2 regions of the Scopulibacillus cellulosilyticus genome follow, and region 2 is predicted to be linked to the other one. Evidence: a T-box and tRNA genes for the amino acid it is inferred to sense, from the RefSeq annotation. Region 2 holds a T-box; the other holds one or more tRNA genes.
The links. A T-box is a leader RNA that pairs with one kind of tRNA and senses whether it is charged. The one in region 2 lies ahead of ACFQRG_RS09425 (valine--tRNA ligase), so its partner is inferred to be a tRNA-Val.
Positions count from the first base shown of each region.

Region 1: it has a tRNA-Val gene. The T-box ahead of ACFQRG_RS09425 (valine--tRNA ligase) is inferred to sense a tRNA for this amino acid. The anticodon was not compared.

Region 1 covers NZ_JBHTCO010000034.1:310-10,863, forward strand. Annotated here, with positions in the region: rRNA gene rrf (5S ribosomal RNA) at 1-67, shown strand, start outside; tRNA gene ACFQRG_RS16805 (tRNA-Asn) at 113-187, shown strand; tRNA gene ACFQRG_RS16810 (tRNA-Thr) at 190-262, shown strand; gene ACFQRG_RS16815 (nucleoside 2-deoxyribosyltransferase) at 418-843, shown strand; gene ACFQRG_RS16820 (hypothetical protein) at 1,029-1,259, shown strand; gene ACFQRG_RS16825 (ion channel) at 1,589-1,972, shown strand; tRNA gene ACFQRG_RS16830 (tRNA-Glu) at 2,093-2,167, shown strand; tRNA gene ACFQRG_RS16835 (tRNA-Val) at 2,179-2,254, shown strand; tRNA gene ACFQRG_RS16840 (tRNA-Thr) at 2,259-2,331, shown strand; tRNA gene ACFQRG_RS16845 (tRNA-Tyr) at 2,363-2,447, shown strand; tRNA gene ACFQRG_RS16850 (tRNA-Lys) at 2,452-2,524, shown strand; tRNA gene ACFQRG_RS16855 (tRNA-Leu) at 2,633-2,716, shown strand; tRNA gene ACFQRG_RS16860 (tRNA-Gly) at 2,732-2,806, shown strand; tRNA gene ACFQRG_RS16865 (tRNA-Ala) at 2,814-2,889, shown strand; gene rocF (arginase) at 3,126-4,025, shown strand; gene ACFQRG_RS16875 (aspartyl-phosphate phosphatase Spo0E family protein) at 4,083-4,244, opposite strand; gene ACFQRG_RS16880 (hypothetical protein) at 4,526-4,660, opposite strand; gene ACFQRG_RS16885 (hypothetical protein) at 4,672-5,061, opposite strand; gene sigW (RNA polymerase sigma factor SigW) at 5,364-5,930, shown strand; gene ACFQRG_RS16895 (anti-sigma factor) at 5,943-6,566, shown strand; gene cdaA (diadenylate cyclase CdaA) at 6,842-7,663, shown strand; gene ACFQRG_RS16905 (CdaR family protein) at 7,656-9,146, shown strand; gene glmM (phosphoglucosamine mutase) at 9,433-10,554, shown strand, end outside.
Region 2 covers NZ_JBHTCO010000011.1:1,411-11,964, reverse strand. Annotated here, with positions in the region: gene radC (RadC family protein) at 1-615, opposite strand, end outside; gene ACFQRG_RS09440 (SPOR domain-containing protein) at 1,028-2,071, opposite strand; gene ACFQRG_RS09435 (prepilin peptidase) at 2,187-2,945, opposite strand; gene ACFQRG_RS09430 (bifunctional folylpolyglutamate synthase/dihydrofolate synthase) at 3,171-4,475, opposite strand; gene ACFQRG_RS09425 (valine--tRNA ligase) at 4,551-7,193, opposite strand; T-box leader at 7,242-7,490, opposite strand; gene ACFQRG_RS09420 (hypothetical protein) at 7,637-7,819, shown strand; gene ACFQRG_RS09415 (hypothetical protein) at 7,803-8,825, opposite strand; gene ACFQRG_RS09410 (hypothetical protein) at 8,822-9,733, opposite strand; gene ACFQRG_RS09405 (LysM peptidoglycan-binding domain-containing protein) at 9,807-10,554, opposite strand, start outside.

The DNA.
Region 1 (10,554 bases), on a different contig from region 2:
TCGTTAAGCTCTTCAGCGCCGATGGTAATTGGGGGCTTCCCCCTGTGAGAGTAGGACGCTGCCAGGCAAACTTTTTATAATGATAAATATCAGAATTAATTATTAATATTGTTCCACAGTAGCTCAGTGGTAGAGCAATCGGCTGTTAACCGATCGGTCGCAGGTTCGAATCCTGCCTGTGGAGCCATTGCTTCCATAGCTCAGTCGGTAGAGCACTTCCATGGTAAGGAAGGGGTCATCGGTTCAAGTCCGGTTGGAAGCTTTATAACAGATGACGAAAATCCCTTGATAAAGGGGTTTTTTTAATGCTTTTAATTATTACAGTTAAATAATTAAAAGTGTTTGTTTTGTTCTTATTCTCCGTTTTGTTTTTTCAACTCCTTTTTTATATAATTGGGGAATTAAGGAGGTTAATGAATGAAAAGGGTTTATTTAGCCAGTCCATTTTTTAATAAAAAAGAGATTACATATTTAGAGCAGGTTGAAGAGATTTTAGAGGAAAAAGGTCTGCAAGTATTTTCACCGTTCCGAAATCCAATAGATAAACAAGTTGAAGTGGGTTCACGTCAATGGTCAATTGAAACATTTATGAAGGATATTAAATACATTAAGTGGGCTGAAGCAGTTGTAGGTATTTATCATGGCAACTATTCAGACAGCGGAACGGCATGGGAATTTGGTTACGCTTTTGCTGTTGGCAAGCCTGTAATTTTAATACATGTTGGTGAAAACAGTAATCTTATGGTGCATGAAGGTGCACACGCCAATATTAGGTTGGAAGAACTGAAAGGTTATGACTTTGATCAACTAACGAGCTCTTTCTATACAGGTGAAATGCTCTAAAAGGCTTATATGACAATTATAAATTTGGGATGGGTTTTATTAAGTTTGTATGATGGCATCCCATCAAGATATAATTTTTAAATGACTAAAGGATTTAGAAAAGTTGTTTTCGGGAAAAATGTTGTAATGTAAGCGATAATAGCTCTGATCATCTTTATTATGTTTGATGGTAACGATTAACTAACATGAAAAGAACACATTTGGCTAAATATAATATTGTTCGCAAACAAGTGAACAATATTAAAAAAGTGGTGATAGCGTTGGATCAAAGAACAAATTGGATGCCGTTAATTGCTTCGGTTGGAATTGGCGCTGTTGCTTATCAAATGATGAAGCCAAATAATAGAATGACAAATGCGGTAAGAAACCGCATGGGTCAAATGTGGCGTCAAAGGGAACTTTTCCCAAACCGTTAACTTGGCTGAACAATCAGGAGCTTTGCTCCAACATTTTCACAGGTTACAGAGGCCTTTTTCTAAGGCCTCTGTTTTCATACTATCCTGGTAACGTAGATGTTGTTTAAGAGCGGCTGCCAAGATGAGGCCGAAGTATTAAAAACTGCTTCTATGCAAAGAATATTTAAAGGTGTGAATCAAAATTCGCCGCAAAGCTGTATAGAAGATGATTCAAGCAGGTGCCTTTCAACCAGAAAGTTGTATTTCTTTGAGACTTAACACCCAGCTAAATCCTCTTTATTAAATATTTCTGTGACCTGTTGCATAGCATGTACAAAGGGGTTTGAGCTATGAACAGACATGGATTAATTTATAATTCGCTGGCTTTATTCATATTATGTGTAAATATTATCGGAACCTTTACAGTCATTTATTTAATATTAGATGTTCTTAACCTTGGACAAATTGTTGAGCATCATACAGCGATAACCGATATGCCTTATTGGGTTGATAAAGGTACAAGAACTTTATATTTTAGTGCAATTACATTGTTATCGGTTGGATATGGTGATATAACCCCATTTGGATGGTCCAGGGGTGTTGCTATTTTAGAAGCAGCAATAGGCTATATACTTCCCGCAGTAATTACTGTACAGTATCTTCGTTTGTTTCCTACACCAATTGAAAAATGGCTTAAAAGTAAACAATCAAAGGACGATAAAAAGGAAAAATAAAAGGTCAGTTTATGTACAATTACTGTTAAGTATTCAGAAAATAAAAGTTTTTATATTCCTCTTTACAAATGATGATTGTCTAGATATAATAATAAATGTCGATTGAAGAAGAAAAACATTGGCCCGTTGGTCAAGTGGTTAAGACACCGCCCTTTCACGGCGGTAACACGGGTTCGAATCCCGTACGGGTCACCAACATACATATTGGAGGATTAGCTCAGCTGGGAGAGCATCTGCCTTACAAGCAGGGGGTCACAGGTTCGAGCCCTGTATCCTCCACCATTATGCCGGCCTAGCTCAATTGGTAGAGCAACTGACTTGTAATCAGTAGGTTGGGGGTTCAAGTCCTCTGGCCGGCATTTTTTATTTAACAAGTTATGAATATGGCATGGAGGGATAGCGAAGAGGCCAAACGCGGCGGACTGTAAATCCGCTCCCTACGGGTTCGAAGGTTCGAATCCTTCTCCCTCCACCACTTTGAGCCATTAGCTCAGTCGGTAGAGCATCTGACTTTTAATCAGAGGGTCGGAGGTTCGAATCCTCCATGGCTCATCATTCTAGAAGTTAGAGGTTAGAAGTAAGACGTTAGAATAACTGCTTTTGCTTTGATGAGATTCAAAAGAATCCAACTTCAAACTTCTAATGTCCAACATCCAGAACGCGGGTGTGGCGGAATGGCAGACGCGCTAGATTCAGGGTCTAGTGTCCTTTACGGACGTGGGGGTTCAAGTCCCTTCACCCGCATTAAATATAAATAACGCGGAAGTAGTTCAGTGGTAGAACATCACCTTGCCAAGGTGGGGGTCGCGGGTTCGAATCCCGTCTTCCGCTCCATTATAATGGGGCCTTAGCTCAGCTGGGAGAGCGCCTGCTTTGCACGCAGGAGGTCAGCGGTTCGATCCCGCTAGGCTCCACCAAACTCAAATACAAATCCCTTTGACCTTAGACTTTAATCAGTTTAAGGTTTTTTGTTTTTTGATGTTGAAAACTTCAATTTCATCATTTATTTAAAATAAATGGATATTAATTAAATGAAGAAATGAGATGGTGCATTTTTTTAATTAAAGTAAACAAATAATTTTCTATTTTTAACATTTGTAGTCTCAACCACTTATGTATAAAATAGAAGTGTAGTCAAAGGAGGCTGTAATAGATGAAAAAGCAAATATCAATAATTGGCGCACCAATGGATCTAGGACAATCAAGAAGAGGCGTAGATATGGGCCCAAGTGCAATAAAATATGCCGGGTTAGTCAAAAGGCTGGAGGCTATTGGCTATGATGTAGAAGATTACGGTGATATTGAAATCAGCCGTCCTGATAAAAAGGAACAAGATCATTTATTGTTGAAAAATTTGAAAGCGGTTACCGAAACGAACGAGAGACTATATCACGCGGTTAGTGACATCATTGAAAAAGATCGTTTCCCGCTCGTTTTAGGCGGTGATCACAGTATAGCGATCGGAACATTGGCCGGTGTCGCTAAACCGCATAAAAACTTAGGCGTTATTTGGTATGATGCTCATGGTGATTTGAATACAGCAGAAATTTCACCCTCCGGAAATATTCATGGTATGCCCCTTGCAGCAAGCTTAGGGTTGGGACACGCTTCACTGACAAGTATCGGCGGCTATCAGTCTAAGGTTAAGCCTGAAAATGTTGTTATTATAGGCGCGCGTTCTTTGGACAAAGGCGAAAAGGAACTGATTCGTGAGAAGAATATTCGTGTCTTTACGATGCATGAAATAGATAGATTAGGAATGACTGCGGTTATGAACGATGCCATCAATTATTTAAAGGACCGGACAGATGGTGTTCACCTTAGTTTGGATCTGGATGGACTGGATCCAAGTGATGCTCCTGGCGTTGGAACTCCTGTGTTAGGAGGCATTTCATACCGTGAAAGCCATTTAGCCATGGAAATGCTGTCAGAAGCTGATATTATTACATCTGCAGAATTTGTAGAAGTGAATCCAATAATAGATGAAAAAAATAAAACAGCCGAAGCTGCTGTTGCGTTAGCGGGCTCATTATTTGGAGAAAAGCTTCTCTAACAAAGTTATCCCATATAAATAAGCCAACCGCTATTATCATTTAAAGCGGTTGGCTTATTAAATGTCCAGATGTTGTGTTTTTTGGTATTGATTAATGAGTTTATCAAGTTTTGTACTAAGTGTCAGGACATTTTTGGACGACAATGTTTGTGTATTTGCAGCTATTAAAAGATGGCTGCGGGTTTTTTCAATTTCGGCCATTAATTCAAACCTGGTCATGACAAAATATCCTCCGAAACATAAACTTAAACATAGTCTTCCCTTTTTTATAAAAATAGAAACATCCTTTTTGCAATTTCAGAAAGTTTAACTTCACTATAGGATCAAAGTATAAGTGCGACAGCGAGACTGGGAAAACAGTTGGTTAGTGAGACTTATGCTCTGGATTACTAGGCGGCTGCCTTCGCATTAAGGCTTGGCACCAGCCAAGTTTTCAGGAGATATCAAAAACTGAAGTTTAAATTGGAAAGGAAAAAACGAATGTTATATTTCGTTTGGTTTTATATTTTTCTGGCGTCAAAATCCGGGTTGTACTGAACTTTTGAACTGAAGCCCATGTAACAATAAAGGACAACAAAACCGATGCCGACAAGGAAGTTAACAATCGGAATAATGCAGCCAATTAACCCCAACAACCAAAGAGGACTCATGTTATAAGCTTTGAATAGTCGTACCATCCAGATAATATACAGTACAGTTGGAATAATCGAAGATATAAGAACCAAAATGATATAGATCTATAGATCACAAAGGCAGGAGTATCTTGCCATACAGCTAAAATGATAACACCTATTACGATGCCTGCAATAGGCAGCAAAAACCAAAGAATATTCCAAGCGCTTTTTTTAATTGCCCAAAAAAATGGCCACAGCTGCGCGATTGGGATATAGGCCAGCCAAGCATGTTTAATGTTTGCCTTTTGGTACATTTTGAACATTGCTGTTGCTTGTAAAATATAAATGGCTAAAAAGACAATCCACATAAAAACACTAAAAGCCCCAAAACCATACAAGCCCATTGAATAATCTTTATCCATTTCTTGTTCCCCCTTATTTTAATCCATTTTAATCAATCACTTCCATTTTGATGAAATTTTTTGCTGCTTATTTCTTACCCTTAAATCATAAAAGCCTAACGTCATAAAAGATTTTATTCATAATAAACTTGGCGTATTACTTTATAAACTGATTGGTTTGTATGAAAATGTTATTTATACTAAAGGGGGTTTGTAAATTTATTTATTAAAACCGCCATTAAATACCAATTGTTTGCTAAAATTAAGCTGGAACCTCATGTTTCTATCTTCGTATATATAATTACTCAGAAATGAGGCTGAATATGGACCCGAAGATTAAACGTTTAATTAAAAAAGTAAAAAAAGGTGATCAAGCCGCGTTTAGCGAGCTTGTTAATCTTTATAAAAACCAGGTTTATAATATATGTTATCGAATGGTGGGTTTACCGCAAGAAGCAGAAGATTTGGCCCAAGAAACTTTCCTGAGAGCCTATACAAATATTGAGCGCTATGAAACGAACAGGAAATTCTCGACGTGGCTTTATAGGATTGCAACCAATTTATCTATAGATTATTTACGAAAGAAAAAACCAAGTGATTATCTTGATGCGGAAATTCCCGGCACCAATGGGTTTAATATGTATATGCATATTGCCTCTTGTGAGCGGCTTCCCGAGGAACATTTATTAGAAAATGAAATGCAGGAAACCATTCAATATGAAATAAGTCAATTGCCCCCGAAATATCGTTCGGTTATTGTTTTAAAATATTTACAGGATTTAAGTCTAAAGGAAATCAGCGAAATTCTGGATATTCCGGAGACTACAGTTAAAACAAGAGTGCATCGGGGACGGGAAGCGCTAAGGAAACGATTACGTCACTTTTTTTAAAGAGGTGAGATCATGGCTTGTTCATTAGAGATGAAACAGCTTATAGATGCTGTTCTTGATAAAGAGGCTGCAACCTGGGAACAGGAGAAGCTAAAAGCTCATATACAAGCTTGTGATAATTGTAAACAGCATTATCATCAGTTAGTTAAATCGGTGGATCTTATTAAACAATTGGATCAACAACATCCCCCTGAACATTTCACTGCATCCGTTTTAAGCTGCATTGCTGCACCCAATAGGGAATACAAATATAAACGTTGGATGAAACGCCACCCGGTTATGACTGCAGCGGCCATTTTTATCTTCTTAATGCTTGGTTATGTTTTTTCGCTATGGGAACAAACGCCGTTTCAAGCTATGGTTAAAGGAAAGGGGCGTGTTGAATATCATGGGCACACAGTCGTTGTTCCAAAGGATGAGGTTATAAAGGGGGATTTAATTGTACAAAACGGTAAGGCCAAAATAGAGGGTAAGGTTAAAGGGAATGTTGTTTTAATAAACAGTCATTCTCTCCTTGCTTCAGCCGGTCATGTCACCGGTAAAATTGAAAAGGTCAATCAGATCATGGAATGGGCATGGTATTATATTAAAGATTTTTTCACACGTCTATTTATATTAAAATGGCTGCCCGTTTAGGCAGTCCTTTTTAGGGAACGGGCCTAAGATCCACTCATACCCACATAATCTTAATACAGTCATTGAATAATTCTTAATATCAGAAATGAACTATACGAAGCGGGACTGCGAAAAGAGTAAATCAGTCAGACTTGCTCTTAAGTGCCAGGCCTAATCGCCGCCATACTCCCAATCTGCATGTTTTCTTTAAAAAGAAATGTATGAACATGTAAATTTTATATTATGCTATAATTGAGTTTGCGGCATATATGCATCTGATATGGAGGAAAAGTGCCATGTTTTCATGGATTCATATAAATATTTTAGATTATTTGAGTGAAATAATTGATATCTTGTTAGTGACTTTCGTGATTTATAATATCATCATGGTCATTAGAGGAACAAAGGCCGTACAGTTATTAAAAGGTATTATGGTTATCATTGCTATATGGTTTTTAAGCAGTTTCTTTGGCTTAAAAACATTAGAATGGTTATCAAATATCGCTATTACGTACGGATTGTTTGCGATTATCATTATTTTTCAGCCTGAATTGCGAAGAGCGTTAGAACAGTTAGGGCGGGGCCGGTTATTTTCTCGTCAAGCGCCTAAGGATGAAAAACAAAAGCAAACAATTGAAGGCATTGTTAAAGCAACCTCTTACATGGCCAAGCGGCGGATTGGCGCCTTGATGTCTATTGAACGGGAAACAGGGTTAAATGAATATATAGAAACGGGCATACCAATGAATGCTCATTTGTCTTCACAGCTCTTAATTAATATTTTCATTCCAAATACCCCTTTGCATGATGGGGCGGTTATTATAAAGGGGAATGAAATAACAGCTGCGGCATGTTACTTGCCGTTATCTGAAAGTCCTTTTATTTCAAAAGAACTAGGTACACGGCACAGGGCTGCGATGGGTGTCAGTGAAGTTACCGATAGTATTACCGTTGTTGTTTCAGAGGAAACGGGCGGTATTTCGGTAACGAAAAACGGTGAGTTGAAACGTGATATCTCTGAAGACAACCTGAAAGAATTGTTAGAACAGGAATTAATATATACCTCAAGAACTAGCAGCTCTTTACGCTGGAATTGGAGAGGTAAGCATCATGGATAAATTATTTAAAAGCAAATGGTTTATAAGAATACTTTCATTTCTGATTGCGTTAATGTTATATACCGTTGTCTCATCGAATGATCAATCGGCGGGCGGCCAGGCTACAAGGATTATTGGCAAGTCAAGCCAGACTGCCGCCGTGACCGAGCCGTTAGAGGTCATATATGACCAAGATAATTATGTCGTTACAGGGGCGCCAAGTACCGTTAAGGTAGAGATGAAGGGGCCGAGCGACCTTATTTTAAAAGCTAAATTATTAAGTAATCGCAAGGTATATATAAATCTTAACGGCAAGGGACCTGGACGTTATTCGGCTACAGTTCAAACAGACGGCTTTCCATCGGGCATTAAAGTGACCCCCGTGCCGTCAAATGTTAATGTAGAAGTTCAAGATAAAACGTCAAAAACACTCCCTGTCAGCATAGATGTAGCAAATAAAGACAAGGTTCAAAGCGGTTATAATGTGGGCGTGCCTGAAGCAAGCACAGACACGGTTAAAGTAACCGGCAGCAAAAAAGCGGTTGATTCCGTAGCGTTTGTTAAGGGGGTTGTGGATGTCAGCGGGGCAAGCAGCACCGTTAGGCAACAAGCGACACTTCATGCTTATGACAGCAGCGGCAATCTGCTTAATGTGAATATCAGCCCATCAAAAACCTATGTAAAAGTACCGATCATAGGCGGCGATGCTAAAAAGGTTCCGATTCATATCAGTGAACAGGGTCAACTGCCGGATGGGGTCAGTATTGATTCAATACAAGTTGACCCCCAAACAGTAACAATATATGGAAGCAAAGATGTGTTAGATACGATTGATTCTATAGATGGCGTTGTTTTACCCCTGGATAAAATAACTGGTGATAAAACATTTCATTTAGACGTACCAACACCGAATGGAGTGAAAAAGGTTGATCCAGGCACAATCAAAGTAAAAGTTAAGGTAACAGCTTCAGGTTCATCGAAAAAAAGTAATGGCCAAGAAACTAAAGATAACAATCAAACAACATCAGATAATAATAATGACCAATCTTCCAATGACAGTGGCACGTCAGCAAATAATGACCAAAATCAAACGGGTTCTTCAAATGATAGCACCCCAAGTGATAATAACAATAATAGCAGTAATGACAGTAAAGATAATAGTCAAAGTGATAAAGACAAGGCAACATCAGGTACAACGTCAAATGGAAGCTCGAATGATTCGAAAGATAACACATCCAAAGATGACGGGCAAAATGATGATAATGGTCAATCTTCCAAAGATGGTGACACGTCGGCAAATAATGACCAAAATCAAACGGGTTCTTCAAATGAGAACACCCCAAGCAATAATGACAATAATAATGATAACGATAGTAAAAATAATAATCAAAATGACAATGGCCATCAGACTACATCAGGTTCAGGTTCAACATCAACAGGACACTCGGATGATTCGAAAGATAACACAACCAAAGATGACGGGCAGAATGATAACACAAATTAGCTCTAATGGCAGGGATTCCAAACAGAATTCTTTTGGCCTTAAATGTCAATAAGAAGTTCCGGGTTAAAAGCGGAAATCTGATAAAGATATTTCTTACTGTAAATAAGCAGTTAGGCGAGGGTCCACACCCGGTTCCTGCTAATATAAGCCCCGGGTGATATTCAAAAGGGCATTCCGTACAAGAGGAATAAATTAAAACAACAAAAAATTAACGATAGTGACTCTGCTGTTGAAAAAGCATCGACTCAGACAAACAACGAAGGCGAAGATAAGGAGCGATAAAGAAATGGGAAAATACTTTGGAACTGACGGTGTAAGAGGTGTAGCCAATACTGAACTGACACCGGAGCTTGCTTTTAAATTGGGCCGTTACGGCGGCTATGTATTAACTGAGGAAGCGGACCGCCCAAAAGTTCTTGTCGGTCATGATACACGCATTTCGGGATATATGTTAGAAAGTGCATTAATCGCGGGATTGCTATCCATTGGTGTAGAAGTAATGAAGCTTGGTGTTATTTCTACTCCAGGAGTAGCCTATTTAACTAAAGTGATGGGGGCACAGGCGGGTGTCATGATTTCCGCATCACATAATCCGGTTGCTGACAATGGTATTAAGTTTTTTGGGGCGGATGGATTTAAACTGAGCGACGAACAAGAAGCAGAAATTGAACAATTATTAGATAAGGATGAAGATAACCTGCCGCGTCCTGTTGGCGCAGATATCGGCTCACAAAGCGCCTACTTTGAGGGCGGGCAAAAGTATCTTCAGTTCTTAAAACAAACGGTTCACGTAGAAGATTTTGCAGGTATCCACATAGCATTAGATTGCGCAAACGGTGCTACCTATTCCCTAGCACCGCATCTTTTTGCAGATTTGGAAGCAGATATCTCAACAATGGGCACATCTCCAAATGGGACAAATATTAACGAAGGCGTCGGTTCAACGCATCCTGAAGCCTTAGTCGAGCTTGTTAAAGAAAAGGGCGCTGATATTGGGCTGGCTTTTGATGGAGACGGCGACCGCCTTATCGCTGTTGATGAGAACGGGAATATCGTAGACGGCGATCAAATTATGTACATTTGTGCAAAGTATTTAAAAAGTGAAGGCAGGCTGCACCATGACACGCTGGTTACGACAGTCATGAGTAATATAGGACTGTACAAAGCCTTAGAGGAAGCGGGTATCAAAACAGAACAAACTTCTGTTGGCGACCGCTATGTTATGGAAGAGATGAGAAAAGGCGGCTTTTCTTTAGGCGGTGAGCAATCAGGCCATATTATTTTCCTTGACCACATTACAACAGGTGACGGTATGCTTTCAGCCCTTCAACTCGTCAACATTATGAAAGCTACCGGTAAAAAGCTGTCTGAACTTGCCGGCGGTATGAAGAAATATCCGCAAAAACTT
Region 2 (10,554 bases):
AAGCAGCATCCCGCACTCAACCAACCGCTTCGTAACCTCAATATCTTCCCGGCTCGGTGTCGGATCGCCGCTTGGATGATTATGAAAACATATAATCGAGGCTGCCGATCGCCGCAGGGCTTCTTTAAACACCTCACGCGGATGGACGATTGAAGCATTCAGACTCCCGATGAAAATCGTTTTTTGATAGAGTACTTGATTTTTGGTATTTAAATAAAGACAGACAAAATGTTCTTGCGCCAAAAACCGCATATCCTCCATCACGTACTTCGCTCCATCTTCAGGAGAGCGGATCACGTAACGTTCTTCGTTTCGCAATTGGCTGACACGTCTTCCTAACTCTATCGCGGCAATCAATTGAACGGCTTTTGTTTTACCTATACCTTTCACACTTTCAAGTTCCTCAACACTTGCCTCCTTCAGGAGAGTAAGTCCTTCAAATTTGTGAAGCAAGCGATGAGACAATTGAAGAACTGATTCTTCTCTCGTACCGGTTCTCAAAATAATTGCGAGTAACTCCTGATTGGACAGAACATGAGCGCCTTCCTTGATTAATCTTTCTCTGGGCCGCTCTTCTTTCGGTACATCACGGATCATCAAAACTTCTTCCAACATAATTCCTCCTAAATAATTGTTCCGTGACTGACTAAGATGCTTTTTCAAGCATACTTCCCCGCATGACAAACCATTTCCTTATAATAAAGATGTTCAATAAGTTTTGAACACGCACTTACAGTCATTTGAACGCGAGCACTTCATCGTTACCGACATTGAGTATAGATGATTCGACCGGGTGAGTTAAGATTTGAAAAGAGCGTTCATGAAAAAGGAAGGATGAAATCAGCATTAACATGATAGTTGAAGAGGTTAAAAGAGGATGTATGATTGATAACATAAATGTATCATAACGTTACTCCTCTGTCATTAAAAAATCTTTTCATGTTCCTATCCAATCCCAATAAAGAGGGTTCGTCAGGACTTTATTTTTTATGACAAGGCAAAACAAAAAAACTCACCGCGGCGAGTTTTATGATAACAGCTCTTTATAGAGCAGCATAGCATTAAGCAAATGCTGCTGCAGGTAACTTCCTGTCTTTTTATCAAGTTTATCCTTATGCTTATCTAAGTATTGGACACTTTTAGAAATTTGGTTGGAAAACGAGTGAAGTTTATCCTGATCTTTCTTCGTAAACACGCCTTCAGCTTCATTTTCCGCCTTTTTTAACTCACTTTCCATTGCCTTTATTTTATTCATATCTTTATTATTGATTGAACCGCCTTCATTGAGAATCATTTGTCCGCTTACGGGAATCATTGATACTAATAAATCATTGCCTAATTTCATAAAGTTATAGGCATTTCGTTTAACTGTCTTCTGCTTGCTTTTTGCGGTCCAATCTTTTGTATAAACACTAATGCTTTGATCCTTGAAATAATTTTTCATACGGTTAACATCCGATTGATTTGTTTGAGCGCCAATAAATACATAATTATTGCCGTCCTTTTCAACTACTCCCGGCACACCTTGCTCGTGAAAGCCATTAACCAGTGCATCTGCTTGGCTTTTATTTGAAAATACACCTGCTTGGATAACATATAAATGAAGGCTGAGATCTTTAGCGGGGAGTGCAGAAGCATTTTGCTTCAGTGATTGGCCCGGTTGACTGGCAGTTTCCGTGTTTGAAACAGTTGAGACTGCATGATTTTTTCCATGTCCCGAAAAAGCTAAAAGGAGAGTGAATCCCAAGCCCATACCTACGATTATTGCCGCAAGCAGAGGTATCCAAATATGTTTTATTAACAGGAAGATTGGTATATGGTCATTTTCACTTTTAGTCTTACTTTTCTTTTTCTTTAATTTTGATACCAAGCTTTCATGGGTGACAGCAGATTGCTCTTCTATTTTATCAGATTTAAGCGTTTCCTTTTCTTCATTGGGAAATACTTGACGCCAATTAAGACTTTTATCAGAATCAGCGGCCGCAGTTTCCGCCTTAGTTATTTCTTCGAGGGAATGTTCCTTGCCGTTAAATTTAACAATAATGTCTGGATCAGTCTTTTTTTTGACCAATAGCAACCACTCCTTCCCAGAATATTACGTGTATATCGAAGAATAGCATACATCGTCAAAAAAAAGACAAGACTTTTGTCGTCCTGTCCTAATTTCTTTTCGTCATTTTTTTACACTACGAAACCAAAGATACGTACCAGCGCATCATTTGCTCCCCAAAGAAGAATGCCATAAGCGTCCCAAGTGAAATAAACGGACCAAACGGTATAGGCTGTCCCTTCTTCAACCATCCTGTCAATTGTCCTCCCCCGCCGATGACCGCACCAAAAAATGCTGATAAAAACAATGCTAATAACACAGTCTCCAGACCTAATAAATATCCCAGCACGGTAAAAAGCTTAATATCTCCTCCGCCGATGCTCCCCCTGTTAATATAATTAATAGAAAAAAGAATAAAAAAACCGGCGATACTTCCAGCGGCAGATTGCCACCATGGAGAGATTGGGAAAATAATTCTATAGAAGATAAAAAGAATAAAAAATACGATAAGAACCTTATCAGGTATGATCATATCTGTTATGTCCGAAACAAAAATGATAAGCAGAAGGGAGATTAAGAGCCATCCCATAATAATTGAGGAAAGTGAAGGTTCAATAATGAAGGTAAAAACAAACAATAAAGCACAGGAGATTTCAACGATTGGATATATTAAAGAAATGCGGATACCGCAGCCGCGGCATTTTCCGAGTAAAAAAAGGTAAGAAATAAATGGAATCATTTCATGAATGGGGATTTTCCGGCGGCAATTTGGACAATGTGACGACGGGAATGCAATGGATTGGCCCCGGCTTACCCGGATACCAACAACATTATAAAAGGAACCAAGAATTAACCCGACAATAAAAATATAAAAGTAAATAACTATAAACCTCACATCCTTTTAAGATTTAAACATATTTTACTAAAATTTCATCAACTTTGGAATAGTTTTTTAATTTAAAAACAAGTTAGGATAAAAGGCGATCCTAACTTGTCGATTGGTGAATTTAAATGCAGGAATGAGTGTGTGCCTGCGCCGTTGAACTATTCAAGAAGTAAAGGCCATTTCTCATCGCAGCTTATTCAGGATTATTTCCAGCTTCCTATCTATCGTAAAGCCTCATTGATGTTTATTCAGGTTGAAGCTTTGTCGAACTTCGGTAATAAAATAAAGAGATCCTGTTACAAGAATGACATCATTTTCATCTGCATCACGCTTCATGCCGGCTAATGCATGTTGCCAGTCATCGGCCTGTATTTTATGCGGATGATTTGAATAACCGTATAATTCATCCGCTTTAGCTGCCCTTGGGAAGTCGAATGATGTGAAAGTAAGCTCGTCTGCTATCTTTTCAACCTCCTCCAACATCGCTTCATTTTTTTTATCTGTTAATGAGGCAAAAAGGACTTTAATCGTCCGGTCTTTATAATAACGTTCAACCGTTTCCGCTAAAGCATGCATACCTTCAGGATTATGCGCGCCATCCAATATAACTAGCGGATCTGCCGTTAAAATTTCAAAACGCCCCGGCCAATGCGTTTCTTTAATACCCTGAATCACATGTTCTTCTTCTACATGCAAAGCAAAATATGTTTTTAAATAATCAACTGCCATTAATGCCGTTGCTGCATTGATGAGCTGATGAAACCCTTTCATTTTTGTTGTTAAGTTCGAATAATGGCTGAACACGGATGAGAAATCAAAGCATTCTTCATCATCACCGCCGTGATCTGTAATATGAAATGACTGTCCAAAAACGTATAGTTTGGCATGCTTCTCTTCCGATGTTTCTTGAATAACTTTAAGAGCATCCGGATGATCACTTGCAGTAATAACTGCTGTACCAGATTTTATAATTCCGGCTTTTTCGCGGGCAATTTCCTGAATGGAATTGCCAAGGTACTGCATATGATCCATGCCGACATTTGTAATAATTGAAACTAACGGCGCAATAACGTTTGTTGAATCTAATCTTCCGCCAAGACCAACTTCGAAAATAACCAGGTCACAAAAGTTAATTTTCGCAAAATAAACGATGCCAATTAAGGTCACAACCTCAAATTCTGTCGGTGTCCCAAGATCAGTGCCTTCCAATTCTTTGACGTAAGGATAAATAATATTTGCCGCTTTAATTAAATCCTCATCACTGATTCCTTCACCATTGACAGAAATCCGTTCATTAAAGCTTGTAATATACGGTGATGTAAATGTCCCGACATCAAATCCCGCTTTTTGATAAATGTTTCTTAGGAAACTGACTGTTGAGCCTTTGCCATTCGTCCCGCCAACATGAATCGTACGAAGCGATCTTTCGGGATGGTTAAGCCTCTCTAAGACCCGCTCCATTCTCATCGTACCCGGTTTAATACCATGAGGAAGAAGTTGATGTATCCAGTTCATCGTTTCTTCTATTGTTTTAAACATCATAATAACCTCCATTGGAAAGGATGACGAACATTGTCCGTCACCCTTATTTGCAACTTGACACTAAGGATTTCTTCAGCCTTGAAGCTCCTTGATTCTTTCTTCAACTTTTTGGCGTTTTTCCAGGTAATCTTTTTCTTTTGCTTTTTCTTCGTCAACCACTTTCTTTGGCGCTTTATTAACAAAACCTTGGTTGCTTAGTTTCTTTTGAACTCTTTCAACTTCAAAGTTAAGCTTTTCAAGTTCTTTTTTCAAACGATTAATTTCTTCATCAATATTAATTAAGCCTTCAAGCGGCAAATAAATTTCTGCGCCCGTCACAATAGATGATACTGATTTTTCAGGAGCTTCGAGTTCTGTTTGAATATCTAATGTTTCAGGGTTACAAAATCTTTCCAGGTATGCCTTATTATTAATAAGACTTTCTTTTTCTATATCTGACGCTGCCTTAATTTGAATATGAATGGGTTTGCTTGGCGCCACATTCATTTCGGCACGAATATTGCGGATTGAACGAATGATATTTTGCAGCAATGTCATCTCTTGTACAGCCGATTCCGAATGCCACTTTTCATTTACCGTTGGCCAATCAGACAGAAGAATTGTTTCTCCTTTATGAGGTAAGTGCTGCCAAATTTCTTCAGTTACAAACGGCATAATCGGATGTAAAAGCTTTAAAATTTTATCCAGAACATAAGTAAGAACCGACTTGGTTGTTTGTTTCGCTTCCTCATCATCACCATATAGCGGCAATTTAGCCATTTCAATATACCAATCACAGAAATCATCCCAAATAAATGAATAGAGGTAACGGCCGGCTTCTCCGAAGTCATAGGCTTCAAAGAGATTTGTAACCTTTTCAATCGTTTGATTCAGCCTTGTCAAAATCCATTGATCACTGACAGTTTTCTTACCTGATAAATCGATATCCTCAGCAGTAAAATCTCCAAGGTTCATGATGGTAAAGCGTGATGCATTCCATATCTTATTGGCAAAGTTCCAATTCGCTTCAACCTTTTCCCATTGGAACCTTAAATCTTGTCCAGGCGTTGTCCCGGTTGCCAGTGTATAACGAAGGGCATCGGCGCCGTATTTATCAATAACATCCATTGGATCAATACCATTGCCAAGCGATTTACTCATTTTCCTGCCTTCGGCATCACGGACCAACCCATGTAATAAAACATCATCAAAAGGCTTTCCGCCTGTAAACTCAATCGATTGGAAAATCATCCGGGCAACCCAGAAGAAGATAATATCGTATCCGGTGACAAGCGTGTTTGTCGGGAAATAACGTTTGAAATCAGGATCTTCTTCATCTGGCCAACCCATGGTAGAAAACGGCCATAGCGCTGAACTGAACCATGTATCAAGAACATCCTCATCCTGCTTCCAATCTTCAGGATTTTCAGGTTCATTGATACCAACATATACCTCGCCGGTTTCTTTATGATACCAGGCTGGAATCCTGTGACCCCACCAAAGCTGTCTTGAAATACACCAGTCACGGATATTTTCCATCCAATGCAAATAAGTATTTTCAAAGCGTTCCGGGACAAAGCGAATTTTATCATTCTGTTTCTGAAGGGCGACCGATGCGTCAGCGAGCGGTTTCATTTTGACAAACCATTGTGTTGACAAATATGGTTCAACAACAGCGCCGCTTCGTTCTGAATGACCAACCGAATGATGATGATCTTCAATCCGATCTAAGACACCGTCAGCTTCTAAGTCCTTAATAATTTGTTTCCGGCATTCAAAGCGATCTAGACCTTGGTACTTTCCGGCTTGTTCATTCATCGTTCCTGATTCATCCATGACAAGGATGCGCTCAAGATGATGACGGTTGCCAATTTCAAAGTCATTAGGATCATGAGCCGGAGTAATTTTAACCGCGCCGGAACCAAAGCTCATATCTACATATTCATCGGCTACAATCGGAATTTCCCTGCCCACGATAGGAAGGATAGCTGTTTTTCCTATCATATCCTGATAGCGTTCATCATCCGGGTGAACGGCAATTCCTGAATCGCCGAGCATCGTTTCAGGTCTTGTTGTCGCAATTTCAATTGTCCCTGAACCATCACTAAGCGGGTATTTTAAATGGTAGAGATGTCCTTCTACCTCCTTATAAATAACCTCAATATCGGATAAAGCTGTTTTCGTTGCCGGGTCCCAGTTTATAATGTATTCACCGCGGTATATCAGCCCTTTTTCATAAAGATTAACAAAGACTTTTTTTACGGCATTTGACAAACCTTCATCAAGAGTGAAACGTTCGCGGGAATAATCCAGGGAAAGGCCAAGCTTTGCCCATTGTTTTCGAATAAATTCTGCATATTCTTTTTTCCATTCCCATGCAACTTCTAAAAATTTCTCGCGGCCAAGCTCATATCTTGAAGTCCCTTGCTCCTTTAATTTACCTTCAACTTTTGCCTGAGTCGCAATCCCGGCATGATCCATTCCCGGAAGGTAAAGCGCATCATAACCTTGCATGCGTTTGAATCTAATTAATAAATCTTGCATCGTCGTATCCCAAGCATGCCCCAGGTGCAGCTTTCCGGTTACATTTGGAGGCGGGATAACGATGGAATATGGCGGTTTTGAAGTATCCATTCCTGCTTTAAAATAATTATTTTTTTTCCAAGTATCATACCATTTTTCTTCAGTTTGGCTTGGATCATATTTTGTGGCCATTTCACGTTTGGTGTGCTCCATTTTTTTCCTCCTTCATCTTTTGAACAAAATAAAAAGAGCCTTCTTCTCACAAAGGACGAAGAAAGCTCCGCGGTACCACCTTAATTTATACGGAATAATCCATACACGCTTAACTGGATAACGGTGTAAAACCGGCTTTTTCTACTTAGCGGATGTTCAATTTGAACACTATTTCAAGCTATTCAAAAAAGCAGCTCAAGGGCGACTTCCATATCTTCCGCTAAAGAAGCCTCTCAGCTAATGACTTCTCTCTCTTATAGCTTCCAATCATGTACTCTTCCCTGTCTCAGCATCTACTTATATTAACAATCTTATTTTAATTAAAAATATGCTCATTCGTCAACAGATGTTCTTATTTTAACCTATAAAATCATATTTATACGTCACAAGCATGGGCGTTTTTCATAGACTGTATAAAGAATACTTTAAAGGGGGATAAGCATATGTTTAATCGCTTTAATATGCCGCCTTGGCTAAGAAAAATCAGAGACGGTTTTGAAGTTATTCTTCTTCCGCTCATTTGCTTTCAATTATTACGAACCATTTTCTTTGCTACGGGAATTGATGTTATTATTCTCGTTTTGCTTATTTGTTGTTATATTTGTTTTCTTAAGGGGTGGATTTAGACTGTCCCGGTTCTTCGGTTTGATCTAAAACTTTATCCAAATGATATATCCCTTCAAACACGGAAAGGGTCTTTGACCATCTTTCAACAAAAGTGATATCACCAGTACGATCAGTCCTTTCAATGTAATCAACAAGAATTTGATGAAACTCATTTGTTTGATGAATCATGCCTCTTAACAATAACCTTTCTTGACTGCTTAAAGGGAATTGGGATAGATAGCGCTGTATCATTTGATGACATTGTTCTTCATCGAACCGGAGATCCTTGTTTGCCCTTTTTAATAAAAAAACTAAATCCGAAGCCGGTCGGTCCGGTTGTACGTGTTCGAGACTTATTAAATAATTTTGTTCATTTTCTATCAGGAGATGCTCCGGCAAAAGTTGGCGGTGACATAAAACAATGCGATCTTCTTCGGACTCGGCATTAGCTTGAGACCATTGGTCAAGAACATTTTTCATTTGCTCGTGTTCTCTCATTAATTGTACAAAGGTTGTCAAATAATATTGTTCAAATGGTGAAGGGTAAATCCTGTGTTCAGCAAAGTCGGCAAAACGTTCATAAAATTCTTTTCTTCTTTGCCATCTGTCCATGATTTGTTGATAAAATGTCTCAGTCTCTTCTTTATTTTTCCTGACTGTCTGTACGGTCCCGCTATGCAAGGCAGCCGCGGCATCTATTAACCGCTCATATTTAACATGCAAATCAGTTGTTGTCTCATTTATCCAAGGCATCAAATAATAGCATTGACTTTCACTATTGATAAAATGGTCTCCATATTTATTTGGCAGAATAGGCAAAGCACTCAACGAACGGCTGGTTAAAGCGTTGCGGGCAGCAAGAAAGGACTGCTGTTTTGACGCGGACATAGGTGTCCCTTTTAAAGCAAAAATCCCCCGAAAAGTTTCTATTTTAATAATAGAATTCCTTTGCTCAATATGAGCCGGCGTAAAATCATAATGAAATAACACACGGGAAAGCTCATTTTCTTCGGCAGCCGTTGTCATAAAACATACCCCTGTTCCTTAAGAAATTGATAAAAAAAAGTTGTTGTCCGGCTCGTTGCATCCCATTCTGTTTTAAACTGTTCAAATAATATTTGTTGACGTTCAAATCGTAAGTTATCAACCATTCTTTGCCATTCATCCGGAAAATATAAATCTGCTAATAGTTGATGTGCATGACGGTTTAAGGGAGAAATCTTGTCAACAGTTTCTACTAAATTGTAAAAACTCTTTTCATTGGTTGCCATTAACCATTTCTTTAGAAAATCAGAAAAGGTTCTGTATCCTATAACAGGTGTTGACTGACCAATCTCCCAAAATAGTTTGCCGGACAGCCATTTTCCTCTTTCAACCGGTAAAAAAGCCGTCGTGTATGGTACATATTCTAACTCGTTTTGACGCAGCAAAGACTTCATTTTTCTAATCCGTTCCCCGACTGTCGGTACACAGCGCTTTATCATTTGATACTCTGCACTATTTATTTGCGGTTGCCATCTATGCATATATTCAAATGTTTGATATGTCTTTTCTATATTTTGACTTAATAATTGAGAATAACCTTTTGCTGGCACCATACTTCTGTTTAACACAGTACCGATAAATTGTCCCCATGATTTTTCATTGCCTTCCAAGTCAGCGCGTTCTTCTAATACATCATGACATGTTAAAAACCCGCCTGATTCAAATGGAATAAAAAGCTGACCGGATCCGGTCACCAGCATCCGGTCAACATAAAAGGCGTCACAATATAACCTGTGCCGCCAATTAATATGCCATTGCAGAGTATTAAAATCCCGCCAAAAATAAACTTTTTTCTTTTCGGTGCCGGTCTCAATGATTGGCTCATGTTCACGAGACCATGCTGCGTTTTCAAAATAATAATGTGTTTTAATTAAAGAGAGGATATCCATAATAACATATGGTCCCTTCTGTATTTTTTATCTTTTATTCAAAATACGAGGACTCAATTTTTGAACAGTTTTATTAACGTTTTTTTGGAATCGGAATATATAACACTTGCCCTTCATCAACAAAATCAGACTCTAAATTGTTTTTTCTTAAAATGCTCGTCACTGGTACTTGGTAGCGCTCCGAGATAGATTCAATTGAATCACCGCTTTGTACAATGCACATTTTAACTTTGGAAAATTGTTCATTTTCGTTAGTCAGCATACTTGTCAGGTATAAAGCATTTTCTTCACGTTTGCTCATTTTTTTCTTAGGTTCGTTTTCTGACTCATACCCTTTTTCTTCATTTTCTGCTTCCTTATTCACATTTTCCTGATTTTCAATTTCCTTTTTCTCTTTTTTGTTTTCCTTGTATTTTTGCTTATTTTCCTTTTTAACCGCTTTTTCTTCAGACTTCTCTAATTTTTTATTTTGCTTTTCAACTTCTTTGTTTTCTTTTTTGTTTTCCTCTTTCGTCTCTTTTTTGTTTTCTTTTTTGTTTACATTCTTGTTTTCTTTAGGAACGACCTTAATCTTTTTTTCAAATCTGCCTTTATCGCTTTCGGCATGATTCTGATTTTCTTGATAATTTGATTCATCCTCAGTTTCTTCTATCGAATCATGGTCTTCTCCGTTATAGCTGCTGCTTTCATTTTCCCGTTTTGAATAGGACAAATCCTCATTGTATTCTGTTGTTTCATCTTCTTCATTTGATATATCAAAATTTTCGTATTGAACTTTCTGAGCAGCTTCATCAATGTTATCTCTATCATTATTAACTTGA